4 regions of the Algoriphagus sp. Y33 genome follow, and region 3 is predicted to be linked to each of the others. Evidence: riboswitches for the same ligand, from Rfam matches in the RefSeq annotation. Region 3 holds a riboswitch; each other region holds the start of a gene.
What was found. Region 3 has a riboswitch for thiamine pyrophosphate ahead of pnuC (nicotinamide riboside transporter PnuC). Riboswitches for the same ligand answer to the same signal wherever they lie in the genome.

Region 1 (3,100 bases), 2.2 Mb from region 3:
AGACCATCTCCAAGAGAGAAAGCCACATCGTATGCCTTCATGATTTCACAAATGTCCTCGAAATGCGTGTAAAGGAAATTTTCTTTGTGATGTGAAAGACACCATTTTGCCATAATCGAACCGCCACGGGAGACGATTCCCGTCATTCGCTTGGCCGTCAATGGGATGTATCGCAAAAGCACACCCGCATGAATGGTGAAATACGATACGCCTTGCTCGGCTTGTTCGATCAACGTATCTCTGAAAATTTCCCATGTCAGGTCTTCTGCTTTACCTTTTACTTTTTCAAGTGCCTGATAAATCGGAACAGTTCCTATCGGAACGGGTGAGTTGCGGATAATCCATTCTCTTGTCTCATGAATGTTGTCCCCGGTAGACAAATCCATAATAGTGTCCGCTCCCCAGCGGCAAGCCCACACGGCCTTCTCTACTTCTTCTTCAATAGATGAAGTCACGGCACTGTTACCGATATTTGCATTTACTTTCACCAAGAAATTACGTCCTATAATCATGGGCTCACTTTCCGGGTGGTTGATGTTATTTGGGATAATGGCTCTTCCCTCTGCTATTTCATCGCGTACGAATTCAGGTGTAATGAGATTTTTAGGAGTATTCGCAGCGAAACTTTCGCCTATATGCTGCGCGCACATTGTATCGTATTCGCCGTTCCATTGCGCTTTCAAATCTTCTATCCGTTGATTTTCGCGAATGGCAATATATTCCATTTCAGGTGTGATAATTCCTTTTTTGGCATAGTGCAACTGTGACACATTTGCACCGTTTTTCGCCCGCAGAGGTTTTGCAATATGCTCAAAACGCAAATGTTCCAGCGAACTGTCGTTCAATCGTTCCTGTCCGTAATCTGAAGTGGAGGATTCCAGACGCTCCACATCCCCGCGGTCAAGAATCCACTGCTCTCGGATACGCGGCAAACCTTTTTTGATATCGATTACCGCATTTTCATCCGTATAGGGTCCACTTGCGTCATATACTGTTACCGGTGGATTCTTCATTGTTCCTCCGCTGAACAACTTCGTGGGCGAGACCGCAATTTCACGCATCGCTACTTTGATATCGTGGATTTTTCCCGGTACATACACTTTTTTAGAGCCGCTTATAGGTCCTTTTGAAATACTGCCCTGCATGGGTGATTTGTCTTTTTTGCTCATAACTTACCCTCCTTGAGTTGCTTTGATGATCAATAAATTATCGTTTGCTTTTAAGTAGGTCTTCGCCCACTCTGTCTTGGGGACAATGGTTTCATTGATTGCCACAGCAATACCATTTTGTTTTTCGCCTATCTGACGAAAAACAAAGTCTGAAACCGATGTTTCTTCCTGTACCTCCTGAGTCTGATTGTTATATGTTATCTCCATCCTGTAAAAATTATATACTTCAGGGGAGACACAGCACGTGTATCACTTAGCTTTTTCCTTCGGCAGTACTAACTGCATCAGGTTCAAAGGGTATAATCTCAGTCCTTACTGTATTCAGTGAGGACACCCCTAAAGTTTTCCCAAGCTACAAATAAATTGTGAGAGTGGGAAAAAAGAAGGGATGTTTTGTGAATCTCTAGTTCAGGTTTTTGTTGGGGAATATGGGATATCCCAGTTGCTTCGTGGACTTTCTGCAGTATGTTTTTCCGCACCTCATTACCCATAGCTTAGGGCGTACTATAGACTAATCACCAATCTTTGAATACTGTAACTGTCTATTTGTCCATAGCGACCGGTTACTCAAAATTTTTTTCCTATTACTGTAGCGAATGGGATAAGCTATCCGTCAGGGTAAAAAAGCATTATGAAGACACTTCTTCGAATCTACTTGATTTTGATATTTGCCGGTAGCGCTATGGAAGCCGGATCAGAGAATGATTCAATCAACTCGGGATTTTCGACAGAAGCATCTAATTTTGCTGCAAATTCCGGCTATAACCAGAACCAAAAAGGGACAATGACCAATTGTATTAACTTGGCTATTCCGGTAGATTACAAAGATGTGAGGGGGACTGGTGTAAAGCAAAAGCCCTGAGTAGGTTGCTTATGACGAGATGAAACATGAATAACTAACTAGTGAGAATTCCGACTCCAACATGGAAGTCGTAAACCATAGATTAATAGGTTTGAATTGAATTGGACTGATCAGGAGTTGATCGAAGGTTGCAAACGACGATCAGCTAAGCACGAAGAGGTGTTTTATAAAAAATACTATGGCTATGTCATGGGGATCAGTCTGTCCTATTCCAAGGACAGAGCACTGGCCGATGAAATCACGAACGACTCCTTTATGAAGTTTTTCGGGTCTATTAAGAAATTTGATGATTTCCAGTCTGTGAAGGCTTGGCTTCGCCGTATCACCGTAAATACCGCTATAGACTATTTCCGAAAGCAGAAGAAGTTTCAGAATCAAACCGATGTGACTGAGGATCCCGGGGTTTTCCATGAAATGAGTGCGCTTCAAGATCTGGCATTTCAGGATATTATCAATCTTATCAATCAGTTACAGGAGGATCATAAAATGGTTTTCAATCTCTATGAAATTGAAGGCTACAGCCACAAGGAAATTGGCGAGAAGCTTAGCTTGTCAGAAAGCTCATCAAGAGTCTATCTCGCCCGGGCGAAGACGCAGCTCCGTAAATTAGTCTCATTACACTTGAAAGAATATGAAGGAAGATAAGCTGGATAAAGAAATTGCTGCTTCCCTTAAAAAGAAGTTAGCAGAGGCTTCTGTGCCTTACCAATTGGGTGCATGGGAAGCTTTTCAGAAAAAACGCGCATTGCGCAAACGTAAAACTATTGCCTATTGGGCGAGCGGGGTCGCTGCGTCCCTGGTACTTTTGGCAGTGGGATTGAATTCTGTTGATTTCTCAGGAAATGAACATCCTGAGTATAGGGAAATTCAGATGGCAGAAAGTATCGGGAATGCCTCTGAAAATGAGGTAGAAGAAATTACTATAACTGAAAAAGAGGCTATTGCGGAAAATTCTCCTGTCGGGACGGAAGTAGATCAAAAGTCAAGTGAAAGTGCTTCTGATACCAAAGCAATTACTAAAGCTGAGAAAAATCAAAGCTCTCGACCTGCTCCTGCTGATACTAAAACT
Region 2 (3,100 bases), 2.8 Mb from region 3:
TGTCATAATAGCGATCCCGGATGTCAGTATTTCCGGCGATTCTGGCCCAGATGATTTCTCCAAAGTGATCCCCATCGTAGCGGTTGGCTCCACCACCTAAAGCTACATCCCATTTTCCATTGTCAGAGATATAGTTAATAGAAGCAACGGCACCGTAGAAGTCATTGTCCAACCATCGCCTCCGGATAATATCTGTGCTGCTGATCGTAGAATCTCCGATGATGACATCGGGCAGGTTATAGCTGGAAAAGTCATCATCTTCCCTATATTGCTCATAATATCCGCGACCATAAGTGTAGTGCAGCGCACCATTTACTTTCCAATTGCTGCCTAGTTTACCTGCGTATATTAATTGGTAGTGATCCTGCTGATAATTGTCGGTCTCATTTTCGTAAGTGTAGTAATTGAAGGTTCTGTCCTCTTCAAGTTTTGATTCTGGTAGCCCATACCAGCTTTGGTAAGTTTTTTCTTTTCCTGAGAAAACATTCATCTTTAGGACATGATTTTCTCCATAATATCCTGCGGAGACGAAGTAGGAACTCAAGTCTGAAGAAGCCCGGTCTACATATCCGTCAGAGGCTATTTTTGAAAGGCGGGCATCCACCGCAAAGCGATTGTTCAAAAGCCCTGTTCCTACCTTAACTGTATGTTTTCGCGAATTAAAGGAACCAACTGAATTGTCAATTTGTGCATAGGCATCATCCTGTCTTGTGTCCGTTTGGAAGTTTAAACTTGCACCAAAAGTAGCTGCACCGTTTGTGGAGGTTCCCACCCCACGCTGAATCTGGAGATTATCCACAGAAGAGGCGAAGTCAGGCATATTTACCCAGAACACACCATGGGATTCCGCATCATTCATGGGGATACCGTTTACAGTTACGTTGATCCGACTTTGGTCTGAACCGCGAATTCGCATTCCTGTGTAACCGATCCCTGCGCCGGCATCAGAATGTGTAACTACCGAAGGGGTAAAATTAAGCAACATTGGAATGTCTTGTCCAAGATTCCTTATGGCGAGTTCTTCCTTAGTTATCTCCTGAAAGGTGGTGGGAGTACTTTGGGATGCCCGGGTAGCTGATACGATAAATTCCTCCGTCATCAGATCTGTCGGGTTTAATCGTATGTTAAGTTTTCCGGAAAATGGCACCTCCAGCGTCTGCTTGAATGTGCTGTACCCGATATAAGAAACGCGTAGTTCTAGTTTCCCTTCTTGCAATTTATTTATGGTGAAAAGACCATTTTCGTCAGTTACACTGCCTTTACCCTGGTTTTCTGCCCATACTGAGGCTCCTACTAATGCTTCGCCGGATGATGCGTCCATCACTGTTCCGCTGAGGCTTTGTTGTGCCCAAGCTGAAATTGAGCCCAAGAATAAAGCCAGTCCAAGAAATACTTTTTTCATGTGTAATAATTCCCTTGCGGGAGATTGAGTGAAACATTGGAAAGCTTTAGGGAAGCTTGCCGTTTTTTGTTTACCCTGCCGCATTGGCAAAATCCAGAAACCGGCTAGATTTTTTGATTTTGCTGCTTGCAACGTTTGTTCATTTCCCTTCGCCGGCATTACCCGGATCAGGTCGTATGGGTATGATCTCAGCCCGTTTTGTTAAGGCACCCCCTATGATCTAATAGCAAAGGTAGTGGTGAAAAGTTGCTTAGCAAATCAGGGGAGTGGAAATCCGTTTTTGACTAGTCATAAGACACCGGTTAGTTAATAAGCCTTTCCTTTCCTTTTTTTACGTTTCTCTCGATTCTTTTTCCTAAATTTCTAACCAAACCCTATTAACCTATGAAAATTTACAAATTGCCTTCGGGCACACTTTTGCTTAATGGAACTGAAGCTTTTTTCGGCCCGGAAATAAATTGGGATGCCCTACTGGCTCGAGAAGACCTAAAAGATTACCTGAATAAGGAATCGAAAACGTGGAAAACCCTTTCTCCGGAAGAAGGCTATGAATTGATTGCGAAGGGAATTTTGGCACCGATGGGAAACCAGGAAATTTGGGCGGCAGGGGTGACTTATTTCCGTAGCCGAACAGCTAGAATGGAAGAGTCTCAAGATGCCGGTGGAGCGGATTTCTATGACAAAGTCTATAATGCAGATAGACCGGAGTTGTTTTTCAAAGCAACTGCTAGTCGGGTATCGGCACCCGGAACTACGGTAAATATCCGAAAAGACTCTACCTGGGATGTGCCCGAGCCGGAACTGACTTTGGTGATTTCTCCCTCGGGAAAAATTCAGGGGTACACCTGCGGGAATGATATGAGTAGTAGAAGCATAGAAGGGGAAAACCCACTCTATTTGCCTCAGGCGAAGGTTTATGCAGGTTGTGCGGCGATTGGCCCCTGTCTTTTTATCACGGATAAAGCCATCGAAGAAACGGCTACCATCCGATTGGAGATTTTCAGAGAGGATGTTTTGGCATTTTCAGGGGAAACAGCCCTGACCCAGCTGAAGCGTAAACCGCAGGAATTGGCGGATTGGCTTTTCCGTGCGAATACTTTTCCAATTGGCTGCTTTCTGATGACAGGAACGGGAATCGTACCGGATGACTTTACACTCGAGGTGGGAGACAAAGTGAGAATTAGTATCGATGAGATTGGAAGCTTAGAAAATTTCATCGAAAAGATCTGATCTGTAGCGTTTTGAGGAGGTGTTTCGTAAGGGATATATATGCTGGTCTTTTCTATAAATCCAAATTTTATGAAGTCATCTATATTTAGTCTATTTGCTGCCTTTTTCTTGTCAGGAGAGTAAGATCTGGAGTTTTGGGTAGACGGCGGCTGGAGTGTAAGCTCCCGTAAAAAGTAAAATCTTAAACCATAAATCTTATCAAACCTAATTGCTATGAAAAAGTATTTATTTGTCGTTTTACTTTCATTTGTTTTTCTCGCATGTGAAAAGTCGGATAACCCTGATGTATCAAAAATGCCGCAGGAATGGACTTTGATAGGCTATAAAAGTGCTTGGGTTGCTGATCCACAACTAATGCCAATAACCGATACGGTTTACAACTATAGGTTGGAGAAAAACGGTTCATTTGTGAAAAACATTGGAACGCATCGTTTGACCGGAACCTATGAAGTGGATAATACCACAAGC
Region 3 (3,100 bases):
TACCAGCCAGTATGGATACAAATTACTGGACAAGTTCTCCGATCTATTTGAAGTTGATAATAAATTCAATTCGGAGTCAATTTTCGAAGTATCCTTTACGAATACATCAAATGGTGATTGGGGATGCGTGGGATGTACAGAAGGGAATCTTTTGAACATCATGGTAGGTCCACGGGGTTACAATCCAATCGCAGATACTGCACCTGATTATGTTTCCGGCTGGAGCTTTTTGACTGTTACTCCGGATTTGTATCAAGTGATGAAAAACGATCCGCGTAAATCAGCGACCATTGCGGATTTGGATAGCTTGGAAAAAGCGGGAGCTGTAACTTATGAAAAAGGCTACAACAATACCGGCTATTTCTTAGAGAAATTTGCAGGACGTCAGAAAGACAGATCCACGGGAGGCGGAGTGATGGAACTGAACTTCCGTCAAAATATCTATGAAATCCGTCTTGCAGATTCCTATCTTTTGGAAGCTGAAGCACTCGTAAGAGGCGGTGGAAATACAGGCCGTGCACAGGCTCTGCTAGATGCCGTTCGGGCTAGAGTCGGCTTGGGAACTATCCCCGTTTCCATACATACAATTTTGGAAGAAAGACGTCTGGAACTCGCAGGAGAAGGTCATAGATGGTTTGACCTAGTCCGAAATGGAAAAGCAGCAGAAGCACTTGCAAGCAAAGGCTTTGTGGCAGGAAAGCATGAAATTCTCCCAATTCCACTTTTGGAATTGGATAATACGCTGATAGAACAAAACCAAGAATATGGTGGCAGTAAGTAATTAAGTACGTAGTACTTATAAAATGATAAAGGCCTATTCCCTGCTATGGGAATAGGCCTTTCTATTTAAAATAATGCATACCTTAATTGGAATGAAATCAGAATTTGATTTATCTAAAGCTGATATAACGGTATCGGTCTAGGATTTATCATCCTATTTCAGCCACTCGCATCTTTTGCCCCAATCCATCAATAAAGCTTCCCGGTGCTTTGCTACAACTTTAGCTCCCTGCTTGGTTATTTTCCATAATTCCTTAGGTTTTGGAAATTCCTCTTTATGCGAAGCGAACTTAGATAGTCCGGCTCGTAGAGCGAAATCATGTATAAATCCCTATCTTAGTATCATCAATTAAGGGGTGCCCTAATATTTCGGGCTGAGATCATACCCATCGGTGAGCGATCACTGAGCACCTGATCCGGGTAATGCCGGCGTAGGGACTAGATTACTGTTCTCCCTTTTTTGAATAATCCAAAAACGTTATTCAAATGCTATTGTATATTGACATGAGTCTGCTCGCTGAGCAGATCAAATCCACGAGTGTACTGGAATGGTTCGCTGTGGGTTTTGGAGTCACCTCAGTGCTGCTCGCCCGCAAAAACAATGTGTTGCTCTATCCCGCGGGCATCATCGGAATCTCGTGTTCGGGCTTCTTGCTTGTGGATGCCAAGCTCTACGCCGAAACCCTGCTCAATGCTTATTACCTAATAATGAGTATTTATGGCTGGGCCATGTGGAAAAACAGATCGAATTCCGGGGCCTCGCAAATCTCAAGAAGTACAGTTACTGAGCAGAAAATCACCTGGGCAATCGCCCTCGGCGGCTGGGTATTTCTCTATTTTATGCTTACCAATTTTACCGACTCCGATGTGCCTGTGATCGATGCTTTTGTATCCTCTACTGCCTGGGCAGGGATGTGGCTTCTGGCAAAAAGAAAGTTGGAAAACTGGATATGGCTGAATGTGTCAAATATCGTAGCCATTCCTTTGCTCTTTCACAAGCAACTGATTCTAATCTCATTTCTCACCATTTTCCTTTTCGTCATAGCCATTTTGGGTTATTTCGATTGGAAAAAAGAACTAGACCACGCCCATGGAAAAGTCAAAACTGTTTAGCCACGAACTCGCTACCAAAGCAGAAGAACTTGGATACCTTCCCGAGGAATGGCTGGCTGAGATTTATTCCGAAAAATGGTTTAAGATTTTTGTGCCAAAGGACTTGGGAGGACTGGGTTGTACCCTGCCTGAAGCCTTGGAAATTGAGGAAAAACTGGCAAAGCTGGACGGGAGTCTGGGATGGACAGTGACGCTCTGTGCAGGTGCAGCCTGGTTTGTCGGCTTTATGGATGAGTCACTTCGTAATGATATTTTCCCCGACGAAAAACTCTGCTTGGCAGGAAGTGGATTTGTAGGAGGAAAAGCCAATTTGGTGGATGAAAAGTACATCATTTCCGGAAGTTGGACCTATGCATCGGGAGCCTTGCATGCTACACATCTCACTGCCAATTGCGGGATATTGGAAGATGGGAAGGCACTGTTGGATGGAAAAGGAAAGCCGGTGATCAAAGCTTTTGTCCTCGACAGAAAAGATGTAACTATTCTTGACGGTTGGAATTACATGGGAATGGTAGCTACAGGAAGCCATGCTTTTCGATGCGATGACGTTGAAGTTCCACTAAACCGTTGCTTTGAAATTCTTCCGGAAAAAGCTCAATTGACTGCTTCCGTTTACCAATACCCCTTTCTTCAGTTTGCCGAAGCTACGCTTGCAGCGAATATTTTGGGTATTTCTCTTCACTTAAAGGAATTGATAGAGCAGTCGTTTTGGAGAAGGCATGAGTACAGAAGCTATGATAAAAAGCATCTTGAGTACTTCCTTAAACTACTGGGAAAGCAAGAGGAAAAACTTCAAAATCTTCGGGATGAGTTTTATCATCAAGTCAATGCTTCATGGGGTGAACTGGAAAAAAAAGGAAAAATATCAGATTCTAGATTGAAGAAAATTAGCGAAGTAAGCAGAATACTTACCCAAAAATGCCGTAAAATTACTGGACGGCTCTACCCCTTCTCAGGTTTGGAAGCTGCCAAAACCCATACCGAACTGAATCGGGTCTGGCGGGATTTTAATACAGTCGGTCAGCATGTCCTGCTGATATTTCCGTTTTAGATAAGCAAACACACTTTTCAAAAATCTCCTTGTATGTTTCTATGCAGTTTCTAAGGAGGTGTGGTGAAAAACAAAACCTTTGGGGTCTAAACCCCAAAGGTTAGACAAACTCTTTGAAAATCACTGTCGCATTATGCCCTCCGAAACCAAAGGTAT
Region 4 (3,100 bases), 1.9 Mb from region 3:
AGCCCTCGAGCTCCCCATAATCAGCAAAGGAATAAAATCCTTCCTCAGCAAGAATCAGATGATCCAGTACAGGGACATCTAAAATCCTGCCTGCTTCTTTAATTCTTTGAGTTAATCTCTTATCCTGTTCTGAAGGCATCAAGTTTCCACTCGGGTGATTATGGGCCAGTATTACAGAGCTTGCATTAGCCTTGATTGCAGCTGCAAAAACCAGTTTTACATCCACCACAGTCCCTGCGGTTCCTCCCGAGCTGATGGTTACTATTCCCAGTACCCTATTGGCTCTGGACAGCAGCATTACTTTGAAGTCTTCAGCAAAGCCAATCCTTTCCTGATCCCAGACTTTGGCAAACACTTCATGAACCTGTCTTGAACTTGCTACCCTAGGTCTTTGGGATGACTTTACCTTGGCACTGTAGCCCAGCTTGATCTCAGCTACTTCATACAAATCAATTTTTCTTTCCTGAGTCTCCATAATCTTTTTCGTTTTTGTGGAACAATGAATTATGAAGCTCCATCAGGCCTTGGGCGACAAAGACCGGAAGGAAAAGGAATAAAAAGCGCAGCGAAGCAAGCGGCTTTATGCCGGAAGCTTACGGTCGCCCAGAGCCCAGAGGACTAACTTTGTGAGGAATTCAGGGGTAAAAAAGTTCAGTTGAAATCTATTCAGCCAACGGCATAACAGGAAGCTCCTCATATTCTTCCCTAAGAATGACTTCGGGTACATTTGAGTCCTCAGTACGGGAGGCAAGCAGGCGGCTCACTGTATGAAAACCCATCCCACTCGCCCCAAAAGGCTTCATCAGGTTTTCAATGTCCGCCTTCTTGAGATCCGGAGAAATCCACGCCTTGGCATCAGCAACATTAAGGGTCGGTTGCCAGCACCAGCAGGTGGGGATGGGCAAATCCGTTCAGGTGGTATCCCATCTTCTCAATACTCCTTCTTTTTTTGGCTTAGCATTGAATTCCATACTTAAATCCAGCTCAATTTGCTCCCCTTTCTGATTGACATTGTAGCACATAGTATCCCCTACTTTTATACCTACCTAAAAGATAAACAACAAATTCCAAGAACGATAATGGCCCATGCATTTATACTAAACGAAATGATTCGCAGAACTCGATAATTCTTCCTCTTCATATTGTCAGACAGGATCAGTTTTCGGGAACTCATCCTTCTTTTCAGGAGGCAGTCCATCACCCTTCCTTGGAAAACAAGGATCTTCTTCAATTTGATCTGGTGGAATTGTATCGGGAAAGGGTCAGGGAGATCGGGAGGATTGAGTTGAATAGTAGCTTTCGGCCTGTTACTAAGGAAATAAAAAAACGTCGATGCCCCATGGAACATCGGAATTATCCATGCATGAATGTCCGAGACAAGATAGGCAGCTGTAGTCTTTCTAAACCAATCTTTATTTGACCCTGTTCCGTTTGTTTTCCCCGGGTTTTAATCGGCCACAGGATTGGCTGCCATAATAATAAGACGTATATTTACTCTGGCTTTAGGGGTATTCTGAGAAGAATTGAGATAGTCCCTTCGAACCTGATCCGGTTGACACCGGCGTAGGGAAAAGCAGACAAAGCACCGTCCGGTATGCTGTCTTTCTTTTTATCCAAAGGAATTCCTTTAGCCATTTTCACTTTCCAAAAGTAAAAAACAATGGCAAAAAATCTCTGGAAACACATTCAGAAGGTACGGCAAACCTCTCCCCTAGTCCACAATATCACCAATTTCGTGGTCATGAATAATTCGGCCAATGCTTTATTGGCTGTAGGAGCATCACCTATTATGTCTCACGCCCATTCCGAAGTTGAGGACATGGTAAATATCTGTCAGTCGCTGGTCATCAACATTGGTACATTGGATGAATATTTTGTGAAGTCCATGATTCTCGCCGCGCAAAAAGCCAATGAGTTAAACAAACCTTGGGTATTGGATCCTGTTGGTGCCGGTGCTTCTCCTTATCGAAATGAGGTTCTGATGCAACTTTTGGCCTATTCCCCCACGGTAATAAGAGGAAATGCTTCTGAAATTATGGCACTTGCCCAAGCTGACCGAGTCTCAACCAAAGGGGTTGACAGCACCGCCAAAAGTGATGAAGCGATTCACGCCGCGGAATACGTTCATCAAAAATATGGATCAATAATCTGCATATCGGGAGAAACAGACATCATCGTGGGCAATTCCCGGCAGACCTTCATCAGTAATGGTGATGGGTTGATGACAAAAGTAACCGGCTTAGGATGCTCTGCGACTGCGGTGATCGGTGCATTTATCGCCGTCATTGAAAACAGGGAAGAAGCGGTCTGTGCAGCAACCGCCCTGTTCAGCATCAGTGGTGAATTGGCAGCCCACCAAAGCAAAGGCCCGGGAACCCTACAGGCCAACCTATTGGATAAGTTGTATCACCTGACAGAAGATGAATTTGTCGCGGTCTTGAAAATCAGAAACAATGGATAGAAATCCATTCCCATATAAACTGTATTTGGTCGTCTCGGAGGCTGCTTGCAAAAAGGACTTTTTGCATGTGATTGGGCAGGCGATTCAGGGAGGTGTTGACATCGTACAGTATAGGGAAAAGGGACTAAACCCGGAAGAGTATGCATCCAAAGCTTTGCAGGTCAAAGAAATCACCGATAAGTATAATGTCCCTCTCATCATTAATGACAGCGTCTCAGTGGCGAAAAAAATCAACGCTTTTGGGATACATGTAGGCAATTCGGATATAGCCCCAACTGTAATTCGGGAAATATGGAAAGATTGTCAGTGTCTTGGATACTCCATCGAGTATATGAATCAATTGGAATCTAAAGAAACCGCAGCCGCGGACTATTTGGGGGTGAGCCCGGTATTCTCTACCCCGACGAAAATTGACACCATCACAGAATGGGGCATTGAGGGAATGAAAACCATCAGAAAACTCACTACGAAACCACTTGTTGCTATTGGTGGACTCAATCAAAGCAACGTCTCTGAAGTAATGAATGCGGGAGCGGACTCCATTGCCGTGGTCTCCGCGATCTGCGCTGCGGATGACCCACGGGAAGCTGCCTATTCACTGAAGGGGATATTAATGAATTCACTATGAAAAAATACAGT

Region 1: it holds a riboswitch for thiamine pyrophosphate, as region 3 does, so the genes downstream of both, thiS (sulfur carrier protein ThiS) here and pnuC (nicotinamide riboside transporter PnuC) in region 3, are expected to answer to the same signal.
Region 2: it holds a riboswitch for thiamine pyrophosphate, as region 3 does, so the genes downstream of both, ID165_RS21440 (TonB-dependent receptor) here and pnuC (nicotinamide riboside transporter PnuC) in region 3, are expected to answer to the same signal.
Region 4: it holds a riboswitch for thiamine pyrophosphate, as region 3 does, so the genes downstream of both, thiM (hydroxyethylthiazole kinase) here and pnuC (nicotinamide riboside transporter PnuC) in region 3, are expected to answer to the same signal.

What each region holds. Positions count from the first base shown of each region.
Region 1 is NZ_CP061947.1:3,887,115-3,890,214, reverse strand. Features, by position in the region: gene thiC (phosphomethylpyrimidine synthase ThiC) at 1-1,169, opposite strand, end outside; gene thiS (sulfur carrier protein ThiS) at 1,173-1,376, opposite strand; TPP riboswitch at 1,414-1,517, opposite strand; gene ID165_RS15595 (hypothetical protein) at 1,801-2,031, shown strand; gene ID165_RS15590 (RNA polymerase sigma factor) at 2,128-2,676, shown strand; gene ID165_RS15585 (outer membrane beta-barrel protein) at 2,663-3,100, shown strand, end outside.
Region 2 is NZ_CP061947.1:5,234,604-5,237,703, forward strand. Features, by position in the region: gene ID165_RS21440 (TonB-dependent receptor) at 1-1,402, opposite strand, end outside; TPP riboswitch at 1,530-1,626, opposite strand; gene ID165_RS21445 (fumarylacetoacetate hydrolase family protein) at 1,787-2,632, shown strand; gene ID165_RS21450 (hypothetical protein) at 2,846-3,100, shown strand, end outside.
Region 3 is NZ_CP061947.1:1,676,092-1,679,191, reverse strand. Features, by position in the region: gene ID165_RS06745 (RagB/SusD family nutrient uptake outer membrane protein) at 1-781, shown strand, start outside; TPP riboswitch at 1,123-1,236, shown strand; gene pnuC (nicotinamide riboside transporter PnuC) at 1,267-1,893, shown strand; gene ID165_RS06735 (acyl-CoA dehydrogenase) at 1,871-2,944, shown strand; gene fabF (beta-ketoacyl-ACP synthase II) at 3,045-3,100, opposite strand, start outside.
Region 4 is NZ_CP061947.1:3,624,845-3,627,944, forward strand. Features, by position in the region: gene ID165_RS14555 (RadC family protein) at 1-475, opposite strand, end outside; gene ID165_RS14560 (hypothetical protein) at 663-803, opposite strand; TPP riboswitch at 1,495-1,587, shown strand; gene thiM (hydroxyethylthiazole kinase) at 1,661-2,461, shown strand; gene thiE (thiamine phosphate synthase) at 2,454-3,089, shown strand; gene thiD (bifunctional hydroxymethylpyrimidine kinase/phosphomethylpyrimidine kinase) at 3,086-3,100, shown strand, end outside.